DNA from 2 places in the Paenibacillus sp. FSL H8-0259 genome. Region 1 is predicted to be linked to the other one. Evidence: riboswitches for the same ligand, from Rfam matches in the RefSeq annotation. Region 1 holds a riboswitch; the other holds the start of a gene.
What was found. Region 1 has a riboswitch for glycine ahead of NSU01_RS34860 (amino acid permease). Riboswitches for the same ligand answer to the same signal wherever they lie in the genome.
Positions count from the first base shown of each region.

Region 2: another riboswitch for glycine. It lies ahead of gcvT (glycine cleavage system aminomethyltransferase GcvT); the one in region 1 lies ahead of NSU01_RS34860 (amino acid permease).

Region 1 is NZ_CP150147.1:8,098,128-8,104,385, reverse strand. Features, by position in the region: gene NSU01_RS34875 (FGGY-family carbohydrate kinase) at 1-599, shown strand, start outside; gene NSU01_RS34870 (L-ribulose-5-phosphate 4-epimerase) at 603-1,298, shown strand; gene araA (L-arabinose isomerase) at 1,339-2,763, shown strand; glycine riboswitch at 3,224-3,303, shown strand; gene NSU01_RS34860 (amino acid permease) at 3,454-4,830, shown strand; gene NSU01_RS34855 (Crp/Fnr family transcriptional regulator) at 4,894-5,490, shown strand; gene NSU01_RS34850 (DUF4386 domain-containing protein) at 5,447-6,154, opposite strand.
Region 2 is NZ_CP150147.1:7,581,010-7,587,267, forward strand. Features, by position in the region: gene uvrB (excinuclease ABC subunit UvrB) at 1-1,335, opposite strand, end outside; gene NSU01_RS32615 (flagellar motor protein) at 1,517-2,305, shown strand; gene NSU01_RS32620 (flagellar motor protein MotB) at 2,302-3,195, shown strand; gene NSU01_RS32625 (hypothetical protein) at 3,280-3,912, shown strand; gene gcvH (glycine cleavage system protein GcvH) at 4,046-4,438, opposite strand; glycine riboswitch at 4,623-4,718, shown strand; gene gcvT (glycine cleavage system aminomethyltransferase GcvT) at 4,908-6,029, shown strand; gene gcvPA (aminomethyl-transferring glycine dehydrogenase subunit GcvPA) at 6,029-6,258, shown strand, end outside.

The sequences.
Region 1 (6,258 bases):
TTAAGTCTGACCCCGGCCAGCTGTTCAGTGTCCTGTTCAATAAGGCACTGGAGGCGGATGCCGATGGCGGCGGTCTGCTGAGCTACGGGTATTTCTCCGGGGAGAATATTACCGGGATTGAGAAAGGCCGGCCGTTGTTTGTACGCTCACCGGAGAGCCGCTTCAATCTGGCCAACTTCATGCGGACGCATTTATTCTCCGCTTTTGGCGCGCTGAAGATCGGAATGGATATTCTGACCAAGCAGGAGCAAGTGTCGATCGACAGCATTCTGGCTCACGGCGGATTATTCAAAACTCCTGTTGTCGGGCAAAAAATCGTGGCCGCTGCAATGAACGTCCCTGTCTCGGTCATGGCAACAGCCGGAGAAGGCGGCGCATGGGGGATGGCGATTCTGGCCTCTTACATGCAGAACAAAGCACAGCAGGAGCGTCTTGATGACTTCCTTGACCACAAGGTATTTAAGGATGTGGAAGGACAAATCATCCATCCGGATGCGGCTGATGTGAAGGGCTTCGAGCTGTTCATGGAACGTTATACTGCAGGGATCGCGATCGAGCAGGCTGCTGTAGATCATCTGGTAGAAAACGGGAGGGGTTAACCTATGTTGGAGCAACTGAAAGAAGAGGTATTCGAGGCCAATCTGGACCTGCCTAAGCATGGACTCGTCAAATACACCTGGGGCAATGTGAGCGCAGTTGACCGTGAGAAAGGCGTATTCGTCATCAAACCAAGCGGCGTCAGCTATGACAAAATGAAGCCTAGCGATATGGTCGTAGTGGATTTCGACGGTAACGTGGTTGAAGGGGAGATGAGACCATCCTCGGATACACCGACCCATGCCGTACTCTACAAGCATTATGCAGAAATCGGCGGCATCGTGCACACGCATTCGACCTGGGCGACCATCTGGGCGCAGGCCGGGCTGGATGTTGCTGTAATGGGCACGACACATGCCGACACCTTCTATGGCGCGGTACCCTGCGCACGCTTCCTGACGCAGGAGGAGGTTGACCGCGGGTATGAAGCGGAGACCGGACGCGTGATCATTGAGACTTTTGAACAGCGGGGCCTTGATATTATGGCAGTTCCCGGCGTCTTGCTGAAAGGCCATGGCCCGTTCACCTGGGGGAAGAATGCCCATGATGCAGTGATGAACAGCGTGGTGCTGGAGGAAGTGTCCAAGATGAACCATTTTGCCCGCGAGCTGAACCATTTCGCTGAAGAATTGCCGCAGCGGATTCTGGATAAACACTATCTGCGCAAGCATGGTAAAGGCGCTTATTACGGTCAGAAATAATCTGATTTATATATTATCCAAGAGAAGAGGATGAAATAATATGTCAACAGTAAGCGCTAAGCAATTCTGGTTTGTTGTAGGATCACAGCATCTGTACGGAGAAGAAGCCCTCGGTGAAGTTAAAGCTCATGCACAGGAGATGACGGATGCCCTCAATAACAGCGGTGTGCTGCCTTATCCGCTGGTGCTGCAGGATCTGGCGGTCAGTGCAGACAAAATCACTTCGATCATGAAAGAAGTCAACTACCGTGACGAGGTTGCCGGTGTGATTACCTGGATGCATACCTTCTCCCCGGCCAAAATGTGGATCCGCGGCACGAAGCTGCTGCAGAAGCCGCTTCTGCACCTGGCTACACAGTACAATGAGAGCATTCCTTGGGCTACACTGGATATGGACTTCATGAACCTGAACCAGGCTGCCCATGGCGACCGTGAATACGGGTTCATCAATGCCCGCCTGAAGAAACAGAACAAAGTGGTGGTAGGGTACTGGGAACGCGCCGAAGTCCAGAAGCAAATTGCCGAATGGATGGACGTTGCCGTTGCGTATAACGAAAGCTTCAACATCAAAGTGGCCCGCTTCGGCGACAACATGCGTAACGTGGGCGTTACCGAAGGCGACAAGGTAGAAGCCCAGATTCAGTTCGGCTGGACCGTGGATTACTTCGGGATCGGCGACCTGGTTGCGTATGTAAACGAAGTGAAGGAAGAAGAAATTGATGCGCTGTTCGCTGAATATGCAGAGCAGTATGATTTCGATTACGGTTCATACAGCAAAGAAGCATGGGAAGCCAGCGTGAAGGTACAGGCCAGCTATGAAATTGCCCTCAAACGCTTCCTGGATGCCGGCAACTACAATGCGTTCACTTCGAACTTCGAAGACCTGCACGGCATGAAGCAGCTTCCGGGTCTTGCCGTTCAGCGTCTGATGGCACAAGGCTACGGCTTCGCCGGCGAAGGGGACTGGAAGACAGCGGCCCTGGACCGCCTGATGAAGGTGATGAGCCACAACCTGAACACCGGATTCATGGAAGATTACACCTACGAAATGGCTGCCGGACAGGAAGCGATTCTGCAGTCCCACATGCTTGAGGTTGACCCGAGCCTGGCCAGCAACAAGCCGAAGGTGCTTGTGTCTCCGCTGGGAATCGGCGACCGCGAAGATCCGGCCCGTCTCGTATTCGACGGCAAGGCTGGCGAAGGCGTCGTGGTATCGATGGCTGACTTCGGCACTCATTACAAGCTGCTGATCAATGAAGTTACTGCCTTCGAGCCGACGGTTCCGGCTCCGAATCTTCCAGTGGCCCGTGTGCTCTGGCAGGTGAAGCCTAACTTCCAGGATGGAATTAAGGCATGGATCGAGAATGGCGGCGGCCACCATACCGTGGTGTCGCTCAACTTGACTACAGATCAGATCGTAACCTATGCCAAGCTGGTTGGCCTGGATTATGTAATCATTAAATAAATAGCGTAATAATGTTGGATCAAATGAGCGGATGGGCTGTTGCCTGTCTGCTTTTTTTTAATGCAGAGCCAAGGTATTACCGGCAAACTCATCCTCCGTGCCCGTGATTTTCTAAAATCCTGTACAAAATACAACATTCGCTTCATTAAATTGGACTAAATCGAAAATTGTTGTACAAAAGGCAGCATTTCTCCTCCTTCATACGGTTTAGCGTGGAAATTCTTGTATTTCATACAACAATCTATCTAAACAACCGGGTATCTGCGCATCCAAGTTGCAAAACGTACAACATTTATGCCGCTACAAATAGGAGCGCATATAGACATATAAAACACGGGAGACTTTTATCACTGTTCAATACTCACATGCCGAGTAATATGTTAGAATATCAGAATGCATTAACGCTTCACCAATTTAATACATCACACGGGCTATGATTGCTATGGATCACACTATAGCAGGAGCAGCTTCTGGAGAGACTGCGGGAGACCGCAGCGCCGAAGGGTTCACAATCTCAGGCAAAAGGACAGAAGAGTACGGAATTTGTATTTGTTATGCTGATTAATTACGGTCAGCGGCGCAGGTAGCTTATTTTGATATTCTTATGAACCGGGAGATTGGATGATATCCAATCTCTTTTTTATGTTATTTGGCAGCATAGCGTTGTACACATTAAGGGGGAAAATGGCAATGGCACAGACAGAATTAAAGAGAGATTTGGCGAACCGTCATGTACAGCTGATCGCTATCGGCGGCACGATTGGTACAGGGTTATTCCTGGGATCAGGCAGAGCGATTCAGCAGGCCGGGCCGTCCATTATGATCACGTATTTACTCGTGGGAATTGCCGTGTTTTTTGTGATGAGGGCGCTGGGTGAGCTGCTGCTCTCCAAAGCGGGATATCAATCTTTTACGGACATTGCTGAAGACTATCTGGGGCCGCGGGCTGCGTTCATTACAGGCTGGACCTACTGGTTCTGCTGGATTATGACGGCGATGGCGGATGTGATTGCAGTGGGCGTTTATGTGCAGTACTGGTTCGATATCCCGCAGTGGGTACCGGCCGTCATCTGCCTGATTATTCTGTTAGGACTCAATCTGCTGACGGTCAAAAGCTTCGGCGAACTCGAATTCTGGTTTGCCCTAATCAAAGTCGTCACGATTCTTGCCTTAATTGGCCTGGGAATCATTCTGCTGGTCATCGGGTTCAAGACGGATGCGGGATCGGTGACGGTCCGCAATCTCTGGGAGCACGGGGGCGTGTTCCCGAACGGTGTCAAGGGCTTCTTATTTTCCTTCCAGATGGTTGTGTTCGCTTATGTCGGTGTGGAGCTTGTGGGTGTATCAGCCGCAGAAACAGCAGATCCGGAGAAAAATATCCCCTCGGCGATTAACAAGATTCCTCTGCGGATTCTCTTCTTCTATGTGGGCGCGCTCTTCGTCCTGCTGTGCATTAACCCGTGGACCCAGCTCAGTGCGGCTGAAAGTCCTTTTGTGCGGACCTTCAGCCTGGTCGGGATTCCGGTTGCAGCGGGTATTATCAATTTCGTCGTCTTAACCTCAGCGGCTTCCGCCTGCAACAGCGGGATGTTCTCGACCAGCCGGATTCTGTATAATCTGAGCAGAAGGAATCAGGCCTCCCCGCAGCTCGGCAAGCTGAACCGAAATCATGTGCCTGCTAACTCTTTATTTATTTCTACAATAGTTATATCGGCCGGGGCGCTGCTTAGCAAGCTTATTCCGGGCCAGGCCTTCGGCATCGTTACAACGATCAGTGCCATTTGCTTCATCTGGGTGTGGGGGGTTGTGCTCGTATGTCATATCAAATATAAGAGGAACCGCCCGGACTTACATGCCTCGTCCAAATTCAAAGCACCGTTCACACCGGTTATCAATTATGCGGTATTAACGTTGTTTGCTGCTATTCTGATCATTATGCTATTCGCAGATGATACCCGTCCGGCGCTGCTGTTTACGCCCCTATGGTTCATTCTGTTGTTCGTCCTGTACTCCATGCGGAGCAAGAAGGAGAAAAGTGATGCCGATGTCAGTATAATCAATACATGAGTGCAAGAATGTTCAAACGCTACTGACATGTTGTCAGTAGCGTTATAAGGAGGAATCCGAAACATGAAGCATAGATTACTCCAATATATGACCCGGCTGACCTCCCTCAGTGAAGAGCAGCAGCAGGCCATTCTGGAGGAGATTCTTGTTGAGGAATACAGCAAGGGAGCCACGCTGCTTAGGCAGGGGGAGGTTCCCGGTCATTGCTATTTCGTGTTAAAAGGATGCGTACGGCAGCATAGTGTTGACGTCACAGGCCGCGACATCACCTCGAATTTCTACACAGAGGAGCAGGCGATCGCTATCTTCAATGCGCATAAAGAGGATGCCTCGTCGGAATACAGCCTGACTTGTCTGGAGGACTGCGTACTGGTTGTCGGTTCGCTGAATACCGAGAGGGAAATGTACGCCAGACACACGCAGCTGGAGCTGATGACACGCCGGATGATCGAGGAGAATTTCGGACAGGTGCAGGCGGAATTCGCCGCCTTCATTGCGGCATCCCCCGAAGACCGCCTCAAGGCACTGCTGCATCGGAGGCCCGGCCTGATCAGCCGCGTCCCCCAGCATCAGCTGGCCAGCTATCTCGGGATGACACCGGAGTCGCTCAGCCGGATTAAGAAGCGGCTTGAGCGCGAACACGCGCAGCCGGGACTTTGAACAGCAGCCAGATGCCAAGCCCCAGCTCCCCTGCGGTCATCGGCAGCATGAACACCCATTTGATGATTTGGAGGAATTCTCCATACCCGGGCACAAGTGTGCCGCACAGATGAACCATAATATAGCCGAAGCCTGCCAGCAGCAGCAGCACACTGACGGGCTTCGGAATATTCTCCGAAAATACCGCCAGCACACCTATAATCAGCAGATGCCCCCCGAACAGAATCAAACCAGCCGACCATACCGCTTCAAAAGCATGAAGATTAAGCATGACCTCCGCCTGCAGCTCCCCTCGTGTGAAGCCGGAAAGCGTAACCTCCCTGTTACCGGTAAGAAGTGATACCACGATCAGACTGGAGACAGCACCCCCCAACACTGCCGTATAAGCCAGGCGCAGCCATGCTCCCAGCAGGGACAGGCCCGGATGCACAGGCTTCAGCACCAGATATAAGGCCCAGGCAGCTGCCACATCACAGGCCATAATCAGTACCCAGCCCAGAATCCCGGCCCTGAACAGCGACGGAGAGGCCTGAAGATTGGCGAAGGTACCAGCGGCATCTCCATCCACTACCAGACTCCCTTGGACATATCCGTACGAGAGCGCGGCGGCAACCGCCATTACAATGAGCGATATTCCCCCGGTTCGAGCCACTGCAGCAGACATTAGCATAACCCCCTGATTGATTATTGATTGTGGTTATATTGTACTAAGGCGCCTGCAGGGCTTCATTGACTTAAGTTAAGAGGACATGATTAAATTTTAAATAT
Region 2 (6,258 bases), 520 kb from region 1:
ACGAATTTCACTGATCAGATCATCGATCTGCCCCTCTGTAGGGCGTACTTCGATGATCGGGTCCAGCAGGCCGGTAGGACGGATAATCTGCTGCACCATAGTATCGCAGTGCTCCATTTCGTACGGTCCCGGTGTAGCAGACACATATACAATCTGGTTCACTTTCTCTTCGAATTCCTCGAACTGCAGCGGACGGTTATCCAGCGCGGACGGGAGGCGGAAGCCATGCTCCACCAGTACAGTCTTACGCGCACGGTCACCATTATACATAGCCCGGATCTGCGGCAGCGTTGCATGGGACTCATCAATAACAATCAGCATATCATCCGGGAAGTAATCCATTAAGGTATATGGAGTTGCTCCCGGCTCACGGAAGGTGAGCGGGCCGGAATAGTTCTCGATACCGGAGCAGAAGCCCACTTCCTTCATCATCTCAATATCATACCGCGTCCGCTGCTCCAGGCGCTGGGCTTCCAGCAGCTTGCCCGCATCACGAAGCACGGCCAGCCGTTCCTCAAGCTCCCGCTCAATGTTGATAATAGCTACACGCATTGTTTCTTCTTGGGTAACAAAGTGCGAAGCCGGGAAGATCGCTATATGATCGCGCTCACCAATCAGCTCTCCTGTGAGAACATCAATCTCGGTAATGCGCTCTATCTCATCTCCGAACAGCTCCACACGGATCGCATGCTCCCCCTGTGAAGCCGGGAAGATCTCGACCACATCGCCGCGTACCCGGAACGTCCCGCGTACGAAGTTAATGTCATTGCGCTGGTACTGGATCTCCACGAGCCTGCTCAGAATCTGATTGCGCGGCTTCTCCATCCCTACCCGCAGTGTCAACAGCATACTTCCGTATTCCTGTGGCGAACCGAGGCCATAAATACAGGACACACTCGCAACAATAATAACGTCACGCCGTTCGAACAGCGAACTGGTGGCGGAGTGCCGGAGCTTGTCAATTTCTTCATTTATGCTGGAATCTTTCTCTATGAAGGTATCGGAGGAAGGAATGTACGCCTCAGGCTGGTAGTAATCGTAGTAACTGACGAAGTAGTCAACGGAATTGTTCGGGAAAAATTCTTTGAACTCACTCGCCAGCTGCGCCGCAAGCGTCTTGTTGTGCGCAATGACCAGCGTCGGGCGGTTCAGTTTGGAAATCACTTGTGCGATGGTAAAGGTCTTGCCTGTACCTGTCGCTCCCAGCAGCGTCTGGTGCTTCTTGCCCTGCCGGATGCCGTCCAATAATTCTTCTATGGCATGAGGCTGATCGCCCTGGGGTGTATACTCGGACTCCAGTTCAAATGTCTTTGTACTGACGACAATATCACTCATTTGCCCGTCTCCCCTCTATCGTCTAAAATATATGAATATATTATAATTGTAGCCCTAATAGTTGCCTGTCCATACCGTACTGAAAAATATGGAAGATAGGAATACATGTTCCCGTCTATTATACAGCGTTGCCCAGATTGATGCAAACCATAATATATAGAAATTTAAGGAGCTTGAACTTATGGATATCACTTCAATTATCGGCCTGCTGGCAGGCATTGCCGCAATGATCGGCGGCTTTCTCTGGGAAGGCGGAAGCTTATCCGGCCTGCTGCAGCTGAACGCCGCGCTGATCGTATTCGGCGGCACCCTTGCCGCTGTACTCATCAGTTTTCCGGCCTCCAGATTACGCAGCGTCCCGGCGGCTCTGCGCCTGGCATTCGGCAGACATCCCGACACCACCCAGGAGAAGGCCGAGGAGCTGATCTCCATGGCTGCAATCACTCGGCGCGGGGGTGTGCTTGCGCTGGAGAAGAGAGCGGAGGAGCATCCGGATACCTTCACCCGCGAAGGGCTGTTTCTTATTGTCGACGGCACCGATCCTGATCAGGTCCGGCAAATTCTTGAACTGGAGATGGACGCCAAGGAACTGAAGTATGAAGGCTATGCCAAAATCTTCGAAGCCGCCGGCGGCTATGCTCCGACTATGGGCATCATCGGCACCGTAATGGGATTAATACGGGTACTGAGCAATCTGACGGATCCCTCTAATCTGGGGGCCTCGATCGCTGTAGCTTTTACAGCAACGCTCTATGGCGTAGCCAGTGCTAATCTTATATTTTTACCCATCGCCTCCAAAATCAAATCCCGCAGCCAAAGCGAACTGGGTAGCATGGAGATGCTACTTGTCGGTATCCTGTCCCTGCAGAATGGGGATCATCCGCATCTGGTCCGCAAAAAACTGACCGCCTTTATTCCCGATGCCTCACCTAGACGCAGCAGCAATAATAACCCGGGAGACCCGCTATGAGACAAAGAAACCGCCGCCAGGGACGTAGTAGAGGTAAGGAGAACCGGGACCGCTGGATGATTACCTATGCGGATCTGATTACGCTTCTGCTCATTTTTTTCATCATCCTGTACGCCATGAGCAGTCTGGATACGCAAAAATACGCGATCGTTACCGGTTCATTATCTGATACCTTTAAGAGCGGCAGTCCTGTGCTTGAAGGCGGAAATGGAGTGCTGGATGGTAATCAGGGGAACACGGGAGCCGCAGTCTCGAATGAACAAGAAGCAGGCGGAAGCACCGGTGGCGGTCTTTCTTCCGGGGGCAATGTGAAGGAGAATGGTTCGAACGGAACCGGGACGGGCACGGATACCTCCGGGCAAAACGGGGAGACTGCCGAACACCAGCCTTCGGCGCGTGAGCTCGCTTTTCGTGAGCAGGAGGCCAAACTGGCCGCGCTCATGGGTGTAATCACCAAATACGTGGAAGATAACAACCTTGGGGAGCAGATCTTTGTAGCGGATAAACCGCAGGGCATTGCCATCACGCTTAGCGACCGGTTCCTGTTCGATGCCGGCAAAGCCGAGCTGAAATCACCTGCCTTCCCGGCACTGCGTCAGCTATCCGGCCTGTTCCGCGGAATTGGTGCCACGATCAGCATCGAAGGCCATACCGACAATGTCCCGGTAACCGCCGCTTCAGATTACACGGATAACTGGGAGCTATCCGGCGCCCGCGCACTCTCTGTGCTGCGCTTCTTCCTGGATAACGAGGGGCTTAGCCCCGATACTTTCCAATATGCCGGTTACGCGGATACCAGACCTGCTTACGATAACACTACCGTTGAAGGACGGCAAAAAAACCGCCGGGTCGAACTCATTGTCCTGCGGCAGCTTCAGGAGGAAGAATAACGCGAATCCGCAAGCGAATCAGCTCAGAGTTCTGCAGATGAGAAGGCACGGCAACCATTTGCTAGTATAAGGAGATTGAACGCTATGCAGACTACAAACGGAACGACACCGGACGCCACCCGTTTTCTCTATTTTCTGCGGCAGCTGGTTTCGCTGATCATGATTGTTTTTGCCCAGGGAATAATCACCTTCTTCGCGGGTTTATTATCTATATTTATGATGTTCTTCTCCTCCGATTACTTCTGGGGGGACCTGGCCCATGTGTATCCACCCGATAAACTGATGTATATAGGCATTGACTTCCTTATTGCCGGCGCAGTCTTTGCCCTGCCCTGGCTCGGGGTCTGGTGGATGCTGTACGGTTTGTCCGAGGATAGACGCATCCGCTGTTTCCCTCTTCTTTTACTCTTCGCCTATCTGACATTTGTGATTCTCTTTCTGCAGATCAATCCGGTCTATGACCCGGAAGCCATGATCCCTTCCTCTGCCGGGGAATCCACCTTTCTGGTCTGTATGGGCATGTCTGCCGTGGTGCTTTTCCCGTTTTATTCGGCCGGTGTGTATTACTTCGTGCTCAAACCCAATACCCGTCCCAGAAAAAGATACCGGTTCCTATTGCTGTGCCTTATCTTTGCCGTTGCGGGTCTGGCTCTGCTCCCCGCCCTTTGGCACTTGGCGCCAAGCATTTATCCGGGGCTGCTTAGCTTTCCGGAGTGATACAGAAACGCAAAAAGACAGACCTCTCACATTAGTGACATCTAATGTAATAAGAGAAGCCTGCCGTGTTCATCTTTTCGTAAATCCAGTTCAGTCATCTATTCTAATAATCCGGGTACATAAACGGTTGAAACTATTCCCCAACCAATTCCTTATAAGCAGCCGCATCCAGTAGGCCGGAAGCTGCCTCGGCAAACTCACCGTCAAGCTCCAGCTCAAAAATCCAACCGCCGCCGTATGGCTGATCATTGATCAGCTCCGGGCTGGATTCGAGTGCGTCGTTGATCTTGGTAACCTTGCCGGATACCGGTGAATACAGCTCCGACACCGTCTTAACAGACTCGATGCTGCCTACGCTGTCGCCTGCGGTAATGGCTGCGCCGATTTCCGGAAACTCAACAAACACGATGTCGCCCAATAAATGCTGCGCATGATCCGTAATTCCCACACGTACTACGCGTCCTTCACCCTGCTGTGCCCATTCATGCTCTTCGCTGTATAGCAGGTTGTCCAACACTTCACTCATTTCCAAGCCGCCTCTTTTCCACATTTGGAGTTCTAAATTTAGTTATAGCCTAAGTTATGACCTTGCCTAATGTCAATATAACTGACAGGAAAATTAAATTTGTCATCTTTTTGACGTTTTTTGATTGACAGCGTGCTTGTAAACCCGGTTTAATGGAGTCAGTAGAAAAACATATGGTTTGCGAATGATGGCATAGGGAGAGACTGACCCTCAGGGGCAGCGCCGAAGGAGTAAGCCCGGGATGGGTGAATCTCTCAGGCAAAAGGACCTTTGCCGGACGCATCTCTGGAGAGCATCCACAGCCTGGACAACAGGAAACGGATCACCAACGGGGAAACCTGCGGGCATGATAGCAGGGTAACTCTCAGGTACAAAGGACAGAGCGAACGTCTATTGATGCATGTTTGTTGTGCATTGATGGACTTTCGCCTGTCCTTTTTTGCATGTAAACAGACTAAGGGGTGACACGATGGAGTCTTTGAGAAGAACGCCTTTTTATGATCTCTATGCCGCTTATGCGGAGTCCAGATGCATTGATTTCGGCGGCTGGGAGCTGCCGGTGCAGTTTACTGGCATCGTTAAGGAACATGAAGCGGTCCGCCAGCAGGCCGGACTGTTCGATGTATCGCATATGGGTGAATTCATGGTTGACGGCAGCGGCGCTGAAGCCTTCCTGCAGCAGTTGACCACAAATGACGTCAGCCGCCTTGCAGACGGCGCGGCGCAGTATACCCTGATGCTCTATCCGAGCGGCGGCGTAGTAGATGATCTGCTCGTCTACCGCCTGGGCCATGAGCGCTATATGCTCGTCGTGAACGCCTCCAATATCGACAAGGACTTCCAGTGGCTGCAGGAACATCTCACCGCTGAATTCAGCGGTGTCAGCCTGAAGGACGTCTCTGATGAGACGCTGCTGCTCGCTCTGCAGGGTCCGCTGGCTGAGACGATTCTGGCCGAAGTTACCTCTGCCCCGCTCGCAGAGCTGAAGCCCTTCCACTTCATCGAACACGCCGAGGTCTGCGGCGTATCTGTACTGCTCTCCCGCACCGGCTATACCGGGGAGGACGGCTTTGAGCTGTACGCCCCGGTCCACACAGCGGCTGCACTCTGGAATGGTCTGCTGGCCGCAGGCGCGCCGCATGGCCTGACCCCTGCCGGACTCGGCGCACGCGACACGCTCCGCTTCGAAGCCAAGCTGCCGCTGTACGGCCAGGAGCTCTCGGCGGATATTACGCCGCTCGAAGCGGGTGTCCAGTTCTTCGTGAAGCTGGACAAAGCGGATTTCATCGGCCGTGATGCCTTGCTGAAGCAGAAGGAAGCCGGTCTCCCGCGCCGCCTTGTGGGGCTTGAAATGATCGACCGCGGGATTCCCCGCTCCCATTATCCTGTATATGCCGACGGTGTGAAGATCGGTGAAGTCACAACCGGTACTCAATCCCCAACGCTGAAGCGGAATCTCGGACTTGCCCTGCTGGATGCTGCCTATACTGAGATCGGCACAGAGGTGTATGTGGAGATCCGCGGCAAGCAACTGAAGGCTGCCGTGATCAAAGCCCCGTTCTACAAAAAGAGCCAAGGAGTGAAGCCGTAATGAAGCACCGCTATCTGCCTATGACGGAGCAAGACCGCGCAGAAATGATGGAGACTGTCGGGATTCAGTCCATCGATGAGCTATTCGCTGATATCCCTCAATCTGTCCGCTACCAGGGAACGATGCCGATGTCCGGCCCGCTGGACGAATATGCGCTGCTGCGCCATATGAAGGGTCTGGCTGACAAGAATGCCGACTTTGATACCCATGCCAGCTTCCTTGGCGCCGG